DNA from 4 places in the Pseudomonas sp. S2_A10 genome. Region 4 is predicted to be linked to each of the others. Evidence: predicted binding sites of a transcription regulator. Region 4 holds the regulator's gene; each other region holds the start of a gene.
The links. The regulator FliA, encoded in region 4, starts transcription of late flagellar genes. The targets are predictions, from matches to a motif close to CTAAAGTTTNNNNNNNNNNNGCCGNTAA.
Positions count from the first base shown of each region.

Region 1 (4,212 bases), 1.5 Mb from region 4:
CTGGCGACCCTGCGCAGTTGGTGCGAGCACGACGGGCAGAGCCAGGCCTGCGCCGAGGCGTTGGGCATTCATCGCAATAGTCTGCGTTATCGCATGGAGCGGATTGCCGAGTTGAGCGGGGTTGATCCGTTGAAGCTGGACGGGATGCTGGCGTTGTATCTGGGGGTGCAGCTGCTGCCGCAGACTGATCCATTGCCATGAGTTGTCCTTGAGGCCGCCATCGCTGGCTTGCCAGCGATGAGGCCGGTACGACCAACACATATCTTTTGTGGAAATGAACAATAAACGCCGACGCCACTTGTGCACTCGACCGGCGTCAAGGCGCAGGCCGACTGGCAGCATGAATGCCACTGCAACCGGAGAATTCCCATGAAAATCGTCATCGCCCCCGACTCGTTCAAGGACAGCCTGAGTGCCCAAGGCGTTGCCGAAGCCATTGCCCTCGGACTGGCACAGGTCTGGCCGCAGGCGACGCTGATCAAATGCCCGATGGCCGATGGCGGCGAAGGTACGGTCGAGTCGATACTCGCAGCCTGCGAAGGTGAGTTACGCCGCACCCGCGTGCGCGGTCCACTGGGCGCGCCGGTCGAAGCCGCATGGGGCTGGCTGCCGCACAACCACACCGCGATCATCGAAATGGCCGAGGCCAGCGGTCTGCAACTGGTCCCGCCGGGACAGCGCGATGCCTGCATCAGCAGCACCTTTGGCACAGGTGAATTGATTCGTGCAGCGCTGGATGCCGGCGCACAACGGGTGATTCTGGCGATTGGCGGCAGCGCGACCAATGACGCCGGCGCCGGGGCGATGCAGGCGCTGGGGGTGAAGTTGCTGGATGCGCAGAATCAGTCGCTGGTGCCCGGCGGCCTGGCCTTGGCGCAACTGGCGCGATTGGATCTGAGTGGACTTGATCGACGTCTGGCCGATGTGCGTTTCGACATCGCCGCTGATGTCAACAATCCGCTCTGCGGCCCTCACGGCGCCTCGGCCATTTTCGGCCCGCAGAAGGGCGCATCGCCCGCGCAGGTTGAGCAACTCGATCAGGCGCTGGGGCACTTCGCCGAGCTTTGCGCGCAAGCATTGGGCAGGGACGTGCGCGATGAACCGGGCAGCGGCGCGGCGGGTGGTCTGGGGTTTGCCGCCAAGGCTTTTCTCGGTGCGCAGTTTCAGGCGGGCGTCGAGGTGGTAGCGGAACTGGTCGGGCTCGCTGACGCGGTCAGAGGTGCGGATCTGGTGATTACCGGAGAAGGCCGCTTCGATGCGCAAACCCTTCGCGGCAAAACGCCGTTCGGTGTTGCGCGAGTTGCCAAACAACACGCTGTGCCGGTGATTGTGATCGCCGGGACCTTGGGCGAGGGCTATCAGGAGCTCTATCAACACGGCATCGACGCCGCTTTCGCCGTGACCAGCGGACCGATGACGCTCGAACAAGCCTGCGCCGAAGCTCCGCGCCTGCTGCGTGAACGCGCCACCGATATTGCTCGGGTCTGGCAACTCGCCGCCCAACGCTGATCGGCTTGCCTATGTAGGAGCTGTCGAGTGCAACGAGGCTGCGATCTTTTGACTTTTAAAAGCAGGATCAAAAGATCGCAGCCTCGTTGCACTCGACAGCTCCTACCAAGGGCAGCGGAGCAGTTTTTGATTGTTGCCACGTCCTGAAAAATATTTACCGCAGACCCGAAACCTTCCTCAAGCCTGGCCGATACAACGGTCAGGCGCACACAAAACCACAATTCAGTGCCGCCGGACTGTCGCCCGCTATGGGCCAGTGCTCACGGCATGGACGCTCGTAGTTTCTTTCTTTCGAGAGTCCGACCATGTCCCTGCGTAACCTGAATATCGCGCCACGTGCTTTCCTCGGTTTTGCCTTTATCGCCTTGTTGGTGATTGTCCTCGGCGTGTTCGCGGTCAGCCGCATGACGGTCATTCGTCAGGCGTCGGTCGACATGGACACCAACCAATTGCCAAGCGTGACCCACCTCAGCGTGGTCACGGAAAACGTCCTGCGCATGCGCATTCTCTCGTTCCGTGTGCTGGTCAATCGCGAACCGGCCAGCCTGCAAGAGGCAGAAACCCGCATCGCGGTGCTGATCGACAAGGTGCGCAAAGCTCAGGCCAGCTACGCTGCGTTGCCGGCAGGTCCTGAAGAGCGTGCGGTCTTCCAGACGTTTTCGACGACGCTCGATAATTACCTGCAAGCGCAGAATCAGATGATTGAGCTGTCGCGCAAGGGCGATCTGGAAGCGATGCGCGCGTTGATCAACACGCGCATCAAGGAAGGCACCGATCAGATGGGCGAGCAGCTAAACAAGCTGATCGGCATGAATACCGCCGGGGCCAGAGCGGCGGCCATTAAGGCCGGTGAAAACTATGACAGCGCCATCACCGGGATCATTATCGTCGCCGTGATTGCGGCGCTGGCCACCGTGTTGCTCGCCTGGTTGCTGACCCGCAGCATCGTCACGCCGCTCAACCGCGCCGTGCTCGCTGCGCAAACCATTGCTGGCGGTGACCTCAGTAAAGCCATCGAAGTCGACGGCAAGGACGAACCGGCGCGCCTGCTCGAAGCCCTGGCCGCGATGCAGACCAATCTGCGTAAAACCATCGAGCAGATCGCCGGCTCTGCCACGCAACTGGGCGCCGCTGCCGAAGAACTCAGCGCGGTCACCGAAGAAGCGTCGCGCGGGCTGCAGCAGCAGAACAATGAAATCGAACAGGCCGCCACGGCCGTCAACGAGATGACCGCTGCGGTGGAAGAGGTGGCGCGCAACGCCGTGTCGACTTCCGAAGCGTCAAACCAGTCGACCCACGCCGCCCGCGAAGGTCGTGATCAGGTGGTGAAAACCGTCGACGCGATCCAGACCATGACCCACGACGTGCAGAACACCGCACAGATGATCGAAGGCCTCGCCGCGCAGGGCCGTGACATCGGCAAGGTGCTGGACGTGATTCGTGCCATCGCCGAGCAGACCAACTTGCTGGCGCTCAACGCTGCGATTGAAGCCGCGCGTGCCGGCGAGGCTGGCCGTGGCTTTGCCGTGGTGGCTGATGAAGTGCGAGCCTTGGCCCATCGCACCGCGCAGTCGACCCAGGAAATCGAGAAAATGGTTGCCGGCATCCAGAACGGCACCGGTGAAGCGGTCTCCTCGATGCAGCAAAGCAACCAGCGTACCCAGTCCACTCTGGAAATGGCCCGCGCGGCTGGCGTGGCACTGGAGCAGATCACGCAATCGATTCACCAGATCAACGAACGCAACCTAGTCATCGCCAGCGCGTCGGAAGAGCAGGCGCAAGTCTCGCGCGAGGTCGATCGCAACCTGGTCAATATTCGCGACCTCGCCACGCAATCGGCCGCCGGCGCCAATCAGACCAGTGCCGCGACCCATGAACTGTCGCGACTGGCAGTGGATTTGAACGCCATGGTGGCGCGTTTCGTGATTTGAGATACGGTGAAGGCTGGAAACCGCGCTAACAGGAGACGTACATGCGCTATTCAGCCTTGACCCAACGAATCGCCGGGGAGGGTGCCGCTGCCTGGCAGATTCACGACCGAGCGCTGGAACTGCGCGCCGAGGGCGTTGATGTTTTGTTGTTGAGCGTCGGCGATCCGGATTTCGATACGCCGTTGCCGATCGTCCATGGCGCGATCGATAGCCTGTTGGCCGGCGATACCCATTACGCCGACGTGCGTGGTCGATTCGAGCTGCGCAGGCTGATTGCCGAGCGTCATCGCCAGCGCAGTGGTCAGCGTGTTGATCCTGATCAGGTGATTGTCCTGCCCGGCGCGCAATGCGCGGTGTACTCGGTGGCGCAGTGTCTGCTCGATCCGGGCGATGAAGTGATCGTCGCCGAGCCGATGTACGTCACTTACGAAGGTGTGTTTGGCGCCTGCGGTGCCAAGGTGATTGCGGTGCCGGTGCGCCCCGACAACGGTTTTCGTGTCGACCCGGCCGATGTTGCCGCGCGCATTACCCCGCGAACGCGCGCCATGCTGCTCAACAGTCCGAACAACCCCAGCGGCGCGAGTTTGCCCTTGCTGATCTGGCAGGAACTGGCAGCGCTGTGCATTCGTCATGATCTGTGGTTGATCAGCGATGAGGTGTACAGCGAGCTGTTATATGAAGGCGAGCACATCAGCCCGGCGAGCCTGCCGGGCATGGCCGAGCGCACCGCGACGATCAACAGTCTGTCGAAATCCCATGCGATGACCGGTTG
Region 1 is NZ_CP162773.1:5,125,261-5,129,472, reverse strand. Features, by position in the region: gene AB4N41_RS22960 (sugar diacid recognition domain-containing protein) at 1-201, shown strand, start outside; gene AB4N41_RS22955 (glycerate kinase) at 370-1,509, shown strand; gene AB4N41_RS22950 (methyl-accepting chemotaxis protein) at 1,815-3,440, shown strand; gene AB4N41_RS22945 (pyridoxal phosphate-dependent aminotransferase) at 3,482-4,212, shown strand, end outside.
Region 1: the regulator FliA is predicted to act here: its motif matches at 1,676-1,703, upstream of AB4N41_RS22950 (methyl-accepting chemotaxis protein).

Region 2 (4,212 bases), 1.1 Mb from region 4:
GCACTTGAATCGACATGGGCATGCCGTCCGCCAGCCAGGCCGGCAGACCACCGTCTATATAGTGGTACTTGTCGTGGCCAATGACATCGAGCAGCCAGATGAAACGCCCGGCCCAGCCGCCGCCCTCATCGTCATACACCACGTAGACCGCGTCTTTGCGATGACCGAGCTCACCAAACAACGCTTCCAGATCGGCCTTCGCCGGCATCAGCCCGGGGGCCGGTGGCTGGCCGAGCTGGGTGCGTTTCGGGTCGACAAAACGTGCGCCGGGCAAGTGACCTTCGGCATACCGGGCAGGGCTGGTCAGGTCCACCAGGATCAGTTCCGGGGACTCCAGACGCGGCAGCAGGTCGCTCGGCTCGATGACAAGCGGCAAGCCAGAGAAGTCAGACATGTGAGGTCTCCAGAGCACAAAGGGGAGGATTGTAGCGCAGGCTCATTGGCCACGGCTGCTAAAGCTGTGCAGGGCTTTTTCGATGCACTGCGCGGTTTTGCCGAAGGCTTGCACAGTGATGTCGGCGAAGGGGCCGCCGCCCTGATCGGCAACGACGATCATGATCACCCGACCATTGTTGACCAATGAACGCAGAAACAGATGTTCGCCACGAAACAGCGTGCGCAGGCTCGCCGGTAACAAGGCCGAGAATTGTGCGTTGTTCTCCGGCGTGATCCGCACCTGTGCCTGCTGAGCGAGCAGGCGTTGCAGGACTTTGCTCTGGCTGACGACAAAACTCAGCGCCGCCGCATCCTTCGGCAAACCGGCGGTCTGGTGTACGCGCAGGGTCGAGTGCGTGCGGTCGGCCATCAGAATCATCACCCGGCGCATGCCGCTGGCCACCAGTGCCTCGCGGGCGGCGACGGTCAGGCTCATGGCATTGGTGAAGCGGCTGGGTTCGGCGAGCAGTTCGGCGCATTGCCGACGCCATTGGCCCAAGTCATCCGCATTCGGCGCTGCTGCCGGGAGCATGCCGGCCGGCAAGCGACGAGTGCCCCACGGCCAGATCAGCGAAACCGCCGGGTGCCACAAATCGGGCATCGCATGCTGACGCGCGCTGTTCGCCGCTTGCTGGTGCAACTGTTGCTGCACTTCGTCCATGGAAATCTGCAGATAGAGGCTGGTCAGGTACTGCCAGCGCTTGCTGTGCGGACTGTCCCAGGCCTGTTGCGCCGACAGCGCCAGCCCATTGGCCAGCAGCACGGTATTCGCCGGCTGGTTGAGCCAGCGGCGCAATGTCGGGTCATCGTCGAGGCGATTCTGCTGGCGCAGCGGGTGTTCACTGTCGCGGGCGATACGCAGCACTTTGACCAGTTCGCGTTGTTCGCTGAGCAGCAATTTGTAGCCTTGCTCGACCCAGATCGGCAGATGCCAGGCGTGGACCAGCGCCTCGGCGATCTTCAACAGGCGCACGCCGAACAATTGCTTTTCGACCACACGTGCCGACTCGCCCTTGTGGATCACGCGCAGTTCCCACTCCTCGAGCAACTGCGGATACGTCAGTGCCAAGGGCCACAGCGGCGACAAAAACAGCAAGCTGCCCCAATGAATGTCCTGCCACAGCCGCGCGAGGCGACTGGCAAAAAAACCGTTGGCCTGTTGTGTCGCGTGTTGGCTGATCAGTTGCAATTGGCGCAAACCCTTGGGGATTTGCCGGTGCGGTTCGGCGGGCAGGCGCGCGAGCAATTCTTCGGTGCGGGCAAGGCCCAGGCGATTGATTGCCACCTCAAGATTTTCCGCCGGCGCGGCCATGGTGCCGTGGGTGTGACGATTCGCCTCACGGATGACGCTCAAGGCCAGCGCCGGGCTGTCCTGCATCAGATCGGCGATGTCGCGCAGCGAGCTGCGATTGTCGCGGATCGCCCGGCAGACTTTGTCGTGAGCCTCTTGTGGTACGGGCAGGCGGACGCTGTCGAGCAGCTTGACCCAAGCCTGGAGCGTGGTCGGTATTACCGATGGAATGTTCGTTTCATTAGCCATGTCTGGACGAGATCTTCACTGACTGTAGACGCGCCCGGCATGGGCTAAATTGGCTTTTCGCCTGAACTGGCTATAGTCTGGCGCAGTTTTGCCGATAAGTAGAAGAAGAGATTTTTTAACTTCCGAATATGACCTTGAACCCGACTTAAACAAGTACCTTCTACCTATGGCTAAAATTATCGGCATCATCGTCGTATTCGCGAGCGTGCTCGGCGGATACGTGCTCTCCCACGGCAAGATTGCCGCTCTGATCCAGCCCTTCGAGGTGATGATCATCGGCGGTGCGGCCCTCGGCGCATTTCTCCAGGCCAACCCCGGTTACATGACGATGCACGTGCTCAAGAAATCCCTGAGCATGTTCGGTTCGCGCTTCACCCACACCTTCTACCTGGAAGTGCTCGGGCTGATCTACGAGATCCTCAACAAGAGCCGCCGTGAAGGCATGATGGCGATCGAAGGCGACATCGAAGATGCCGCCGCGAGCCCGATCTTCGCCAAGTACCCAGCGGTGCTCAAGGATGAACGCATGACCGCGTTCGTCTGCGATTACCTGCGCATCATGTCCTCCGGCAACATGGCTCCGCACGAACTGGAAGGCCTGTTCGACATGGAACTGTACAGCCTCAAGGAAGACCTCGAGCACCCATCGCACGCAGTCAACGGCATCGCCGACGGCATGCCCGGTTTCGGTATCGTTGCGGCGGTACTCGGTATCGTGGTGACCATGGCCTCGCTGGGCGAGGGCGACCAGGCGTCGATCGGTCTGCACGTGGGTGCGGCACTGGTCGGTACCTTCTTCGGTATTCTCGCGGCATACGGTTTCTTCGGTCCGCTGGCGCATTCCCTGGCCCACGATGCCAAGGAAGAGCTCAACGTCTACGAAGCCATCAAGGCCTCGCTGGTGGCTTCGGCGTCCGGCATGCCGCCGTCGCTGGCGGTCGAGTTCGGGCGCAAGGTTCTGTACCCGGCGCACCGTCCAAGCTTCGCCGAGCTGGAACAAGCGGTTCGCGGTCGCTAAGTCATGGAAAATAATCAGCCGATCATCGTCAAGCGCGTCAAGCGCATTGCCGCCGGGCACCACGGCGGGGCGTGGAAAATCGCCTTCGCCGACTTTGCCACGGCGATGATGGCGTTCTTCCTCGTGCTGTGGCTGCTGTCCACCGCTACGCCGGAACAGAAGATCGCCATCGCCGGTTATTTCAAGGACCCGGTCGGCTTCTCCGAAAGCGGCACGCCGTACATCATCGACTTGGGTGGCACGCCGACCCTGGCGCCGGAAAACACCCTCAACCCGGAAGTGAAGTCGCAACCGCAACCGGACAAGGTTACGGTCGACACCGATCAGGTTGAAGGCATGGCCGAGCAGGTCGAGAAGGAGCGTCTCGAACTGCTGCTGCAAGAACTGCAGAACAAGGTCGACGAGAACCCGCAACTGCAGAAGTTCAAGGATCAGATCCTTTTCGAGATCACGCCGAACGGCTTGCGCATCCAGATCATGGACGCCGAGAACCGGCCGATGTTCGACTCCGGTTCCGCACGCCTGAAACCGTACTTCGAGGACATCCTGCTGGCCATGGCCGACACCATCAAAGCGGTGCCGAACAAGATCAGTATCAGCGGCCACACCGACGCCAAGCCGTACATTGGCACTGGCGACTACGGCAACTGGGAGCTCTCGGCCAACCGCGCCAACGCGGCTCGCCGTGCCTTGGTCGCGGGCAGCTATCCGGATGCGCAGGTGGCGCGGGTGGTCGGTTATGCCTCATCGGCGTTGTTCGATCGGGAAAATCCGTTCAACCCGGTCAACCGCCGGATCGATATTGTCGTGCTGACCAAGAAAGCCCAGGCCGCCATCGAAGGTGCGCAGGGGCCTGAGGCAGCGAAACCGGCGGATCAGGGGCAGAACGGTGCTGCTCCGGCAGCCCCGGTTGATCCGAATGCGTTGCCGGCGGACAAACAGCCGGTGCCGGCTCACGAGTTGCGCGAGCGGTTGAATCTGTTTGACGATGCGGCGCCGAAACCGGCTGAGCCGGGTGGGGCGGCGCCTGCGCCTGCGCCGAAGCAGTAAGTGAAAAAAAGCCGACAGTGATGTCGGCTTTTTTTTGGCTATCACAAGCCGGCACAGTCTCAGAATCCCCGACGAATCCGGTTCTTCAGCTGTTCATGAAACATCTCTGCATCGCGCTTGTAAGCCCCTTTGACCGATTCGCTGATCGAATCCAGCGCCATCGACCGCT
Region 2 is NZ_CP162773.1:2,499,152-2,503,363, forward strand. Features, by position in the region: gene rhdA (thiosulfate sulfurtransferase) at 1-394, opposite strand, end outside; gene AB4N41_RS11360 (HDOD domain-containing protein) at 437-1,975, opposite strand; gene motA (flagellar motor stator protein MotA) at 2,142-2,993, shown strand; gene motB (flagellar motor protein MotB) at 2,997-4,043, shown strand; gene AB4N41_RS11375 (toll/interleukin-1 receptor domain-containing protein) at 4,103-4,212, opposite strand, start outside.
Region 2: the regulator FliA is predicted to act here: its motif matches at 2,046-2,073, upstream of motA (flagellar motor stator protein MotA).

Region 3 (4,212 bases), 2.7 Mb from region 4:
CACTTGATAGACCGCTGTTAAAGAGCCGCACGATTTAGGATCGTGCGGTTTTTTTATGATTTGCGTTTGGCTTTGTTGATGAGTTGTCAGTGAAAACTTTACCCCCTCACCCCAGCCCTCTCCCCAAGGGGGCGAGGGGGAAAGGGAGCAGATCGGGGAAATTTCGGAGCCTGAGTACGCCTCAAAATTAAAAAGCCATCACAAACGACTACCAGCCTGAGTACGCCTCGGCATTTCAGGTCGGCGAATCTCGAACAATCAACACGGTCAGTCCCCTCTCCCTCTGGGAGAAGGTTAGGGTGAGGGGCTGACAAACCGCCAGCCAAAATCAGGCACTGAGCCGCGCCGTCACCTCATTCAACTGCCCCGACAACCCATGCAAATTCTGACTGGCACTTTCGGTGCGCTGCACGTTGTCCAGGTTGGTGCTGGCAATCGCGGTGATTTCAGTCAGGTTGCGCGAGATATCCTCGGCCACTGAAGTCTGCTCTTCTGCCGCTGTGGCGATCTGACGGTTCATGTCGCGAATCGCCTCCACCGCCAAGGTGATGCGCTCCAGCATCGCGCCGGCCTGGGTGACTTGCTCGACACTTTCATCACTGCGCGCCTGACCGCTCTCGATAGCCTGCGCGGCATCGACAGCGCCGGTCTGCACGTTCTGAATGATCTGGTTGATCTCGATGATCGACTCCGCCGTGCGCTGAGCGAGGTTGCGCACCTCATCGGCGACGACGGCAAAACCACGCCCGGCCTCACCCGCCCGCGCCGCTTCGATGGCCGCGTTGAGCGCCAGCAGATTGGTCTGTTCGGCGATGCCACGAATCACTTCCAGCACCTTGCCGATACGACCGCTGTCGGCTTCCAGTCGACGGATCACCGTGGCGGTGTTGGCGATTTCGCCGCGCATCTGCGTGATCGAGTGAATGGTGGTTTGCATGACCTTTTCACCCTGCTGCGCCGACTGATCGGCATCGTCGGCAGCACGTGCGGCATCGGCGGCGTGACGGGCGACTTCCTGGGCCGTGGCGGACATTTCGTTCATCGCCGTGGCCACTTGATCAGTGCGGTTGAATTGCTCGCTGGTGCCGCCGGCCATGGTCGTGGCAATGGCGTTCAACTCGCCGCTGGCGCTGTCCAGATCACCGGCGCTGCGTTGCAAGCGAGTGAAGGTGTCCGCCAGAAAATCGCGCAGAGTGTTCGCTGCGGCAGCGAGGTTGCCCAGTTCATCGCGACGCTCGCTGACAACACGTTCGGCCAACTGGCCACGGCTCAAGCGGGTGACGTAATCGATGAGGTTGCGGATCGGCTCGATCAGGTTGCGGCTGACCAGCCACAGGCTCAGCAGACCGATCAACAAGCCTGACGCGAGCATCACCAACAGCCCCAGCCACACGGTGCGCTCAGCGCTGGCACTGATCAACGCCGATTGCGCGGTGCCCTGCTCGCGCAGCTCGGCAACCAATGCACTCATCTGCTCGCTGGTGGCGCGGTCGACGCCTTTGACAGCAGCGTCGCCGGCGCTCGGATCACCACCGGCAGCCACGTAGGCATCGCGGCCTTTCTGGTAGGCAGTACCCAACTGGCGATGCTCTTCGCGCAAGCGTTCGATGCGGGATTTGAGAGTTGCCTCGATGCCTTTCTGGCCGGCCAGTTCGCCGAGAATGTTCTGCACGTCGCGCTGACGCTCTTCGAACTGGCTCCAGTATTTCGCCAGGTCCGCTGGTTGCTTGCCGCGCAGCAAGACGTTTTTCCACTCTTGCACCTGCACCTTGAATTGCAGGTTGGCTTCATCGATCAGTTGCGAAGTGTGCAACGGGCCGGCGATCAACTGGCTATAGCTTTGCACGCCGTTGGAGAGGAAATGAAAGCAGGCCAGCGCGATCAACAATATCGCCAGCAGACTGCCGCTCAACAGGGCGAGAATTTGCGCTCTCAGGGATTTTTGCAGCATTGCAAGGTACTCGAAGCAGGGATGAGGCACGCCCGAACGGACGTGAAAAATGGCCGGACTTCCCTGTCGACGTACCATGGCCATAGGCCAATGGCGCGCAACCTAACTCACCTGAGATCGGCGCGCCAGAGCCTTCCTTGAGAAACTTCCGACAGCCGGTAACGCTTTGATTTGCCGTCATTTTGCTGTCACAAAACGGTCATGTGAGCTTGCGATGATGCCGCTCCGGTGAACCTGAAAATCCTGCCCCAGACACCCTCCTCGCAGCGAGCCGCCATGAACCACAGCCTCGATATCAGCCATCGCGACCCGGACCTGTTTGGCTTGCTCTACGGCTTTCGTTTTCTGCCCGGGGAGCGCGGTCGCGAGATCGATTCGGCGACGGCTTTGCGCTGTTTGCAGGACGACAGCGACAGTGGCGAATTCCTCTGGCTGCACCTGAACCTGGCCCATGCCGCGTGCGAGCGCTGGATGAAAAGTCATCTGCAATTGCCCGAGGAATTTTTCGAGGCGTTGCACGAAGGTTCGCGTTCGACACGCATCGAGCATGTCGATTCGGCGCTGCTGGCGGTGGTCAACGATGTGGTGTTCAACCTCAGCAGCATGGTCTCCTCCGACGTGTCGACGCTGTGGGTCTGCGTGCGCAGCAAACTGATCGTCAGCGCGCGCCTGCAACCGCTGCATTCGGTAGATAAATTGCGCTCGTCGGTAAAGGCCGGCGAGTGCTTTCGCTCGCCCTCGGAATTGCTCGTGCATCTGCTGCGCGATCAAGGTGAGGTGCTGACGCAGATCGTGCGCAAGACCAGCCTGAGTGTCGATCAGGTCGAAGACGAATTGTTGTCTTCACGCCTGTCGACCAACCGCGCCGAACTTGGCGCCAACCGTCGCGTGCTGGTGCGACTGCAACGGCTGCTGGCGTTGGAACCGGGGTCGTTGCTGCGCCTGCTCAATCGTCCGCCGCCGTGGTTGCAGAAGGAGGACGTCAAGGAGTTGCGCAAATCCACCGAGGAGTTTGCGCTGATCATCAACGACCTCACCGCCCTCGGCGAGCGGATCAAATTGCTGCAGGAAGAGATCGCCGCCAACCTCAACGAACAAAGCAACCGCACGCTGTTCACCCTGACGGTGGTAACGGTGCTGGCCTTGCCGATCAACATCATTGCCGGTTTTTTCGGCATGAATGTGGGGGGTGTACCGCTGTCGCAGGACCCGCATGGATTTTGGGTGCTGGTCGCGCTGGTGGCGACGTTCACCGTGATTGCCGGGCGTTGGGCGTTTCGCAAGCGTGGGGATTACTGAGCGCAAATCCCACACACAACACAGCCCTCACTGTGGGAGCGAGCCTGCTCGCGAAGTCGGTGTGTCAGATAAATCAATGTTGAATGACATGGCGCTTTCGCGAGCAGGCTCGCTCCCACAGTTCTGGCCAAGGTGAGAAGTCAGAGCGTTGAACGAACGACATCGCCGAGCCAATCCATAAACACCCGCACCCGCAGCGGCAAATGCCGTTGCCGTGCGTACAGCAAGGAAATCGCCATCGGCGGTGCGGTGTATTGCGCGAGCACTGTCACCAGTTCGCCATTTTCCAGATGCGGCTGCATGCCGGTACGTGGCACCTGGGTCAGCCCGAAGCCGCCCAGGCACGCCGCTTCATAGGCGTCGGTGCTGTTGACCGTGACACTGCCGGCCATCGCCACGCGCCGCACTTCGCCACCCTCCTCATAGACAAACCCTTCCGAACGCGAGCCCAGTACGCCGACGTAATGCACCAGCCGATGCTGCGCCAGATCCTCGATGGTCTGCGGCACGCCGTAACGTTGCAGGTAAGCCGGGCTGGCGCAGTTGACCATCGGGAAGTCGCCAAGATGCCGGGCGACCACCGACTGATCCGGCTGCGCGCCGATGCGTAACACGCAGTCGAAACCTTCGCTGAGCAGATCGACACGGCGATCGGTGCTGCTGATTTCCATCTGCAGATTCGGGTGGCGATCCATGAATTCCGGCAGGCGCGGCAGGATCAGCCGTCGCGCGAGGATGTTCGGCATGTCGACACGAATACGCCCGGTCAGCGACGCCTCGTCCTGACGAAACAGCCCCTCGATTTCATCCATGTGCGAGAGCAGATCCTTGCTGCGCTCATACAGCACCAGTCCATCCTGAGTGGCCTGCACCTTGCGCGTGGTGCGCTGCAACAGCCGCGTGCCGAGCAAGGCTTCGAGCGCCTGCACCTGTTCGGACACCGTGGAGCGCGGCAGGCCGAG
Region 3 is NZ_CP162773.1:447,192-451,403, forward strand. Features, by position in the region: gene AB4N41_RS02055 (PepSY domain-containing protein) at 1-7, shown strand, start outside; gene AB4N41_RS02060 (methyl-accepting chemotaxis protein) at 329-1,951, opposite strand; gene AB4N41_RS02065 (transporter) at 2,228-3,250, shown strand; gene AB4N41_RS02070 (LysR family transcriptional regulator) at 3,391-4,212, opposite strand, start outside.
Region 3: the regulator FliA is predicted to act here: its motif matches at 2,066-2,093, upstream of AB4N41_RS02060 (methyl-accepting chemotaxis protein).

Region 4 (4,212 bases):
CGGCATGAATCTGCGGACCTTCACCCTGCGAGAGATGTTTTTGTGGATCTTTTTCAGCAAGCATTGCGGCGCGGTCATGTTCGATGCCCGCAAAGCGGTCGACCTGACTGGCCATGAGCACGAGTTTGAGCAGATTGCTTTCGACTTCGGTGACCAGTTGGGTCACACGCTTGATCACTTGACCTGTGAGGTCCTGGTAATCCTGAGCCAGCAGGATGTCGTTGAGGTTGCTCGACACCGCACGGTTGTCCGTGCTGCTGCGTGACAGAAAACCGTCGACCCGGCGCGCCAGTTCACGGAACTCTTCAGCCCCGACCTCGCGACGCATGAAGCGGCCCCAATCGGCGCTCAACGTCTGCGCTTCATCAGCCAGACTGTTGACCACCGGGGTGGCGCTTTCCACCAGATCCATGGTGCGGTTGGCCGCGGCTTCCGTCAGCTTGACCACATAGCCCAGGCGTTCGGTGGCGTCGGTAATTTGCGACACTTCCTCGGCCTGCGGCATGTGCGGATCGATCTGGAAATTGACGATCGCACTGTGCAGTTCACGTGTGAGCTTGCCCACTTCCTGATACAGGCCGCGGTCACGGGTCTGATTGAGCTCATGGATCAGTTGCACCGCGTCGCCGAACTTGCCTTTTTCAAGGCTCTCGACCAGTTCGACCGCGTGTTTTTTCAGGGTCGATTCGAAATCGCCCTGTGATGATTCGTTATGCTCCATAGCTCCCCCGCGCATTCATCAGCCGATGCGTTCGAAAATCTTCTCGATTTTGTCTTTCAACGCTTGAGCCGTGAAAGGTTTGACTACGTAACCGTTCACACCGGCCTGAGCGGCCTCGATGATCTGCTCGCGCTTGGCTTCAGCAGTCACCATCAACACCGGGAGGTGCTTGAGTTTTTCATCGGCGCGCACGTGACGCAGCAGGTCGATACCGGTCATGCCCGGCATGTTCCAGTCCGTTACCAGAAAGTCGATGCTGCCGCTGTTGAGCACCGGAATGGCAGTGGTGCCATCGTCGGCCTCGACGGTGTTGGTGAACCCAAGATCGCGCAGCAGGTTCTTGATGATCCGCCGCATCGTTGAGAAGTCATCAACGATGAGGATTTTCATGTCTTTGTTCAATTCGACCTCCAAGCAGTCTTAAACGCGCCCAGCACCTGGACGCGCCACTTCAATCAATCGGCATAGCACTCGAAGTTTGTCTGGAGCACAACGGATCGAGACCGGCGCCGCTTATCACCGCACCAGCCTCGTTTCGCAGTGTCCCCACACTGCCTTCAGCGCGCTCGCCACTCCCCCAAACGCCCCCGCAGACGGGCCGCGCACTGGCTGTGTAACTGGCTGACCCGCGATTCACTGACGCCAAGGACTTCACCGATTTCCTTGAGGTTCAGCTCTTCGTCGTAGTACAGCGCCAACACCAGTCGCTCACGCTCCGGCAAATTGGCAATCGCGTCCGCCAGCGCCGCCTGGAAGCGTTCATCTTCCAGATCGCGTGACGGCTCCATATGAGCACTGGCGCCATCCTCGTGCAGCCCTTCGTGTTCGCCGTCCTGCAACAGGTCGTCGAAACTGAACAGGCGACTGCCCAAGGTGTCATTCAGAATCCCGTAGTAATCGTCGAGACTCAATTGGAGTTCGGCCGCAACCTCGTGATCTTTAGCGTCACGGCCGGTTTTAGCTTCAATCGAGCGAATCGCGTCGCTGACCATCCTGGTATTACGGTGAACCGAGCGTGGCGCCCAATCCCCTTTGCGCACTTCATCGAGCATCGCGCCGCGGATTCGAATGCCCGCGTACGTTTCGAAACTGGCGCCTTTGCTGGCGTCGTATTTGGTCGAGACTTCCAGCAAACCGATCATCCCGGCCTGGATCAGGTCTTCGACCTGCACGCTGGCCGGCAGGCGCGCCAGCAAGTGATAGGCAATGCGCTTGACCAGTGGCGCGTAACGCTCGATCAATTCGTATTGCGCGTCACGCGCCGACTTTTTGTAAAGATTCATGCCACTGGCGGTCATATCACAGGCCCTGCGGTTTGCTGCACGAGACGCTCGACGAAAAATTCCAGATGCCCGCGCGGGTTGGCGGGCAGCGGCCAGGTATCGACCTTCTGGGCGATGGCCTTGAAGGCCAGTGCGCACTTGGAACGGGGAAAGGCTTCGTAGACAGCGCGCTGCTTCTGCACTGCCTTGCGCACGCTTTCGTCGTATGGCACGGCGCCGACGTATTGTAGGGCGACGTCGAGGAAGCGATCCGTGACCTTGGTCAACTTGGCGAACAGGTTGCGCCCTTCCTGCGGGCTCTGCGCCATGTTGGCCAGCACGCGGAAGCGGTTCATGCCGTAATCGCGGTTGAGCAACTTGATCAGCGCGTAAGCATCGGTGATCGAAGTCGGCTCGTCGCAGACCACCAGCAACACTTCCTGGGCGGCGCGTACGAAACTGACTACCGAGTCACCAATACCCGCAGCGGTGTCGATCACCAGCACGTCGAGATTGTCGCCGATGTCGCTGAACGCCTGGATCAGGCCGGCGTGTTGCGCCGGGCTCAAGTGCACCATGCTCTGCGTGCCGGAGGCCGCCGGCACGATGCGAATCCCGCCCGGGCCTTGCAACAGCACGTCGCGCAGTTCGCAACGGCCTTCGATAACGTCGGCCAGTGTGCGCTTGGGTGTCAGCCCCAGCAGAACGTCGACGTTCGCCAGGCCCAGGTCGGCGTCCAGCAGCATGACCCGACGGCCAAGCTCTGCCAGCGCCAGCGACAAGTTCACTGACACGTTAGTCTTGCCGACGCCACCTTTGCCGCCGGTCACCGCGATCACCTGTACGGGATGCATGCTGCCCATGTTATTTCTTTACCTTGTCTTGCATAGACGGAGGCCACATTACTGGCTGCGCGTTCCTGATCGGAACAATGCGTGGCAGACCATCGATGTAGGTACAAAAACTGTTCATGATTACCTCAGCCAACCTGCTTGGTCGGGCTGTGATAGATATCAGCGAACATGTCAGCCATGGCTTCTTCGCTGGGTTCTTCCTGCATTTGCACGCTGACGGCGCGGCTGACCAATTGATGACGACGCGGCAGATGCAGATCATCCGGAATCCGTGGGCCATCGGTCAGGTACGCGACCGGCAATTCATGACTGATCGCCAGGCTCAACACTTCGCCGAGACTGGCCGTTTCATCCAGTTTAGTCAGGATGCAGCCGGCCAGCCCGCAACGCTTGTAACTGTGATAAGCGGCGGTTAGAACCTGTTTCTGGCTGGTGGTTGCCAGGACCAGATAATTTTTTGAGCGAATGCCACGCCCGGCCAGGCTCTCAAGCTGCATGCGCAACGCCGGATCACTGGCTTGCAGGCCGGCAGTATCGATCAAAACTACGCGTTTGCGTAGCAGTGGATCCAATGCCTGCACCAGCGACTGACCCGGATCGACGTGCGTTACCGGCACGTTGAGGATGCGCCCGAGGGTTTTCAATTGTTCCTGCGCGCCGATGCGGAAGCTGTCCATGCTTACCAGTGCAACGTTCTGCGCGCCGTACTTGAGCACATAACGCGCGGCGAGCTTGGCCAGCGTGGTGGTCTTGCCCATGCCGGCGGGGCCGACCATGGCAATCACACCGCCCTCTTCCAGCGGCTCGACTTCCGGCACGGCAATCATCCGCGCCAGGTGGGCCAACAGCATGCGCCAAGCCTGACGGGGTTCTTCGATATCGGTGATCATCGCCAACAGATCGCGCGACAGCGGGCCGGACAGGCCGATGCGCTGCAGACGGCGATACAGATTGGCCTGGGCCGGACGGCTGCCTTGCAGCTGATTCCAGGCCAGGGTGCCGAGCTGCACTTCCATCAGCTCGCGCAAGCTGTTCAATTCAAAACGCATCGAATCCAGTGCACGCGGATCGACACCCGCCGAGGCCTGCGCAGGCGCTGCGGCCGGGCGCGTCGGTGCGGCGTAGGTCGGCTCGCTCAGCGGTTCGGCAGCAGTCAGCGGCAGGCCTGCGGTCAACGGCAGCCCGGCGAACAACTGCTGATTGGTGTTGCCGTCGGCTTCGCCACGCAGGCTCAGCTCGGCCTGGGCGGTGACGATGCGCGACTGGGTCTTGCGCAGCTCGTCTTCGAGTTCCATGTTTGGAACCCGTGGCGCCAGCGCCGACAATTTGTAATCCAGAGCCGCCGTCAACTCGACGCCGCCGGCGATGCGGCGGT
Region 4 is NZ_CP162773.1:3,642,794-3,647,005, reverse strand. Features, by position in the region: gene AB4N41_RS16425 (protein phosphatase CheZ) at 1-721, opposite strand, end outside; gene AB4N41_RS16420 (chemotaxis response regulator CheY) at 740-1,111, opposite strand; gene fliA (RNA polymerase sigma factor FliA) at 1,279-2,019, opposite strand; gene fleN (flagellar synthesis regulator FleN) at 2,016-2,846, opposite strand; gene flhF (flagellar biosynthesis protein FlhF) at 2,963-4,212, opposite strand, start outside.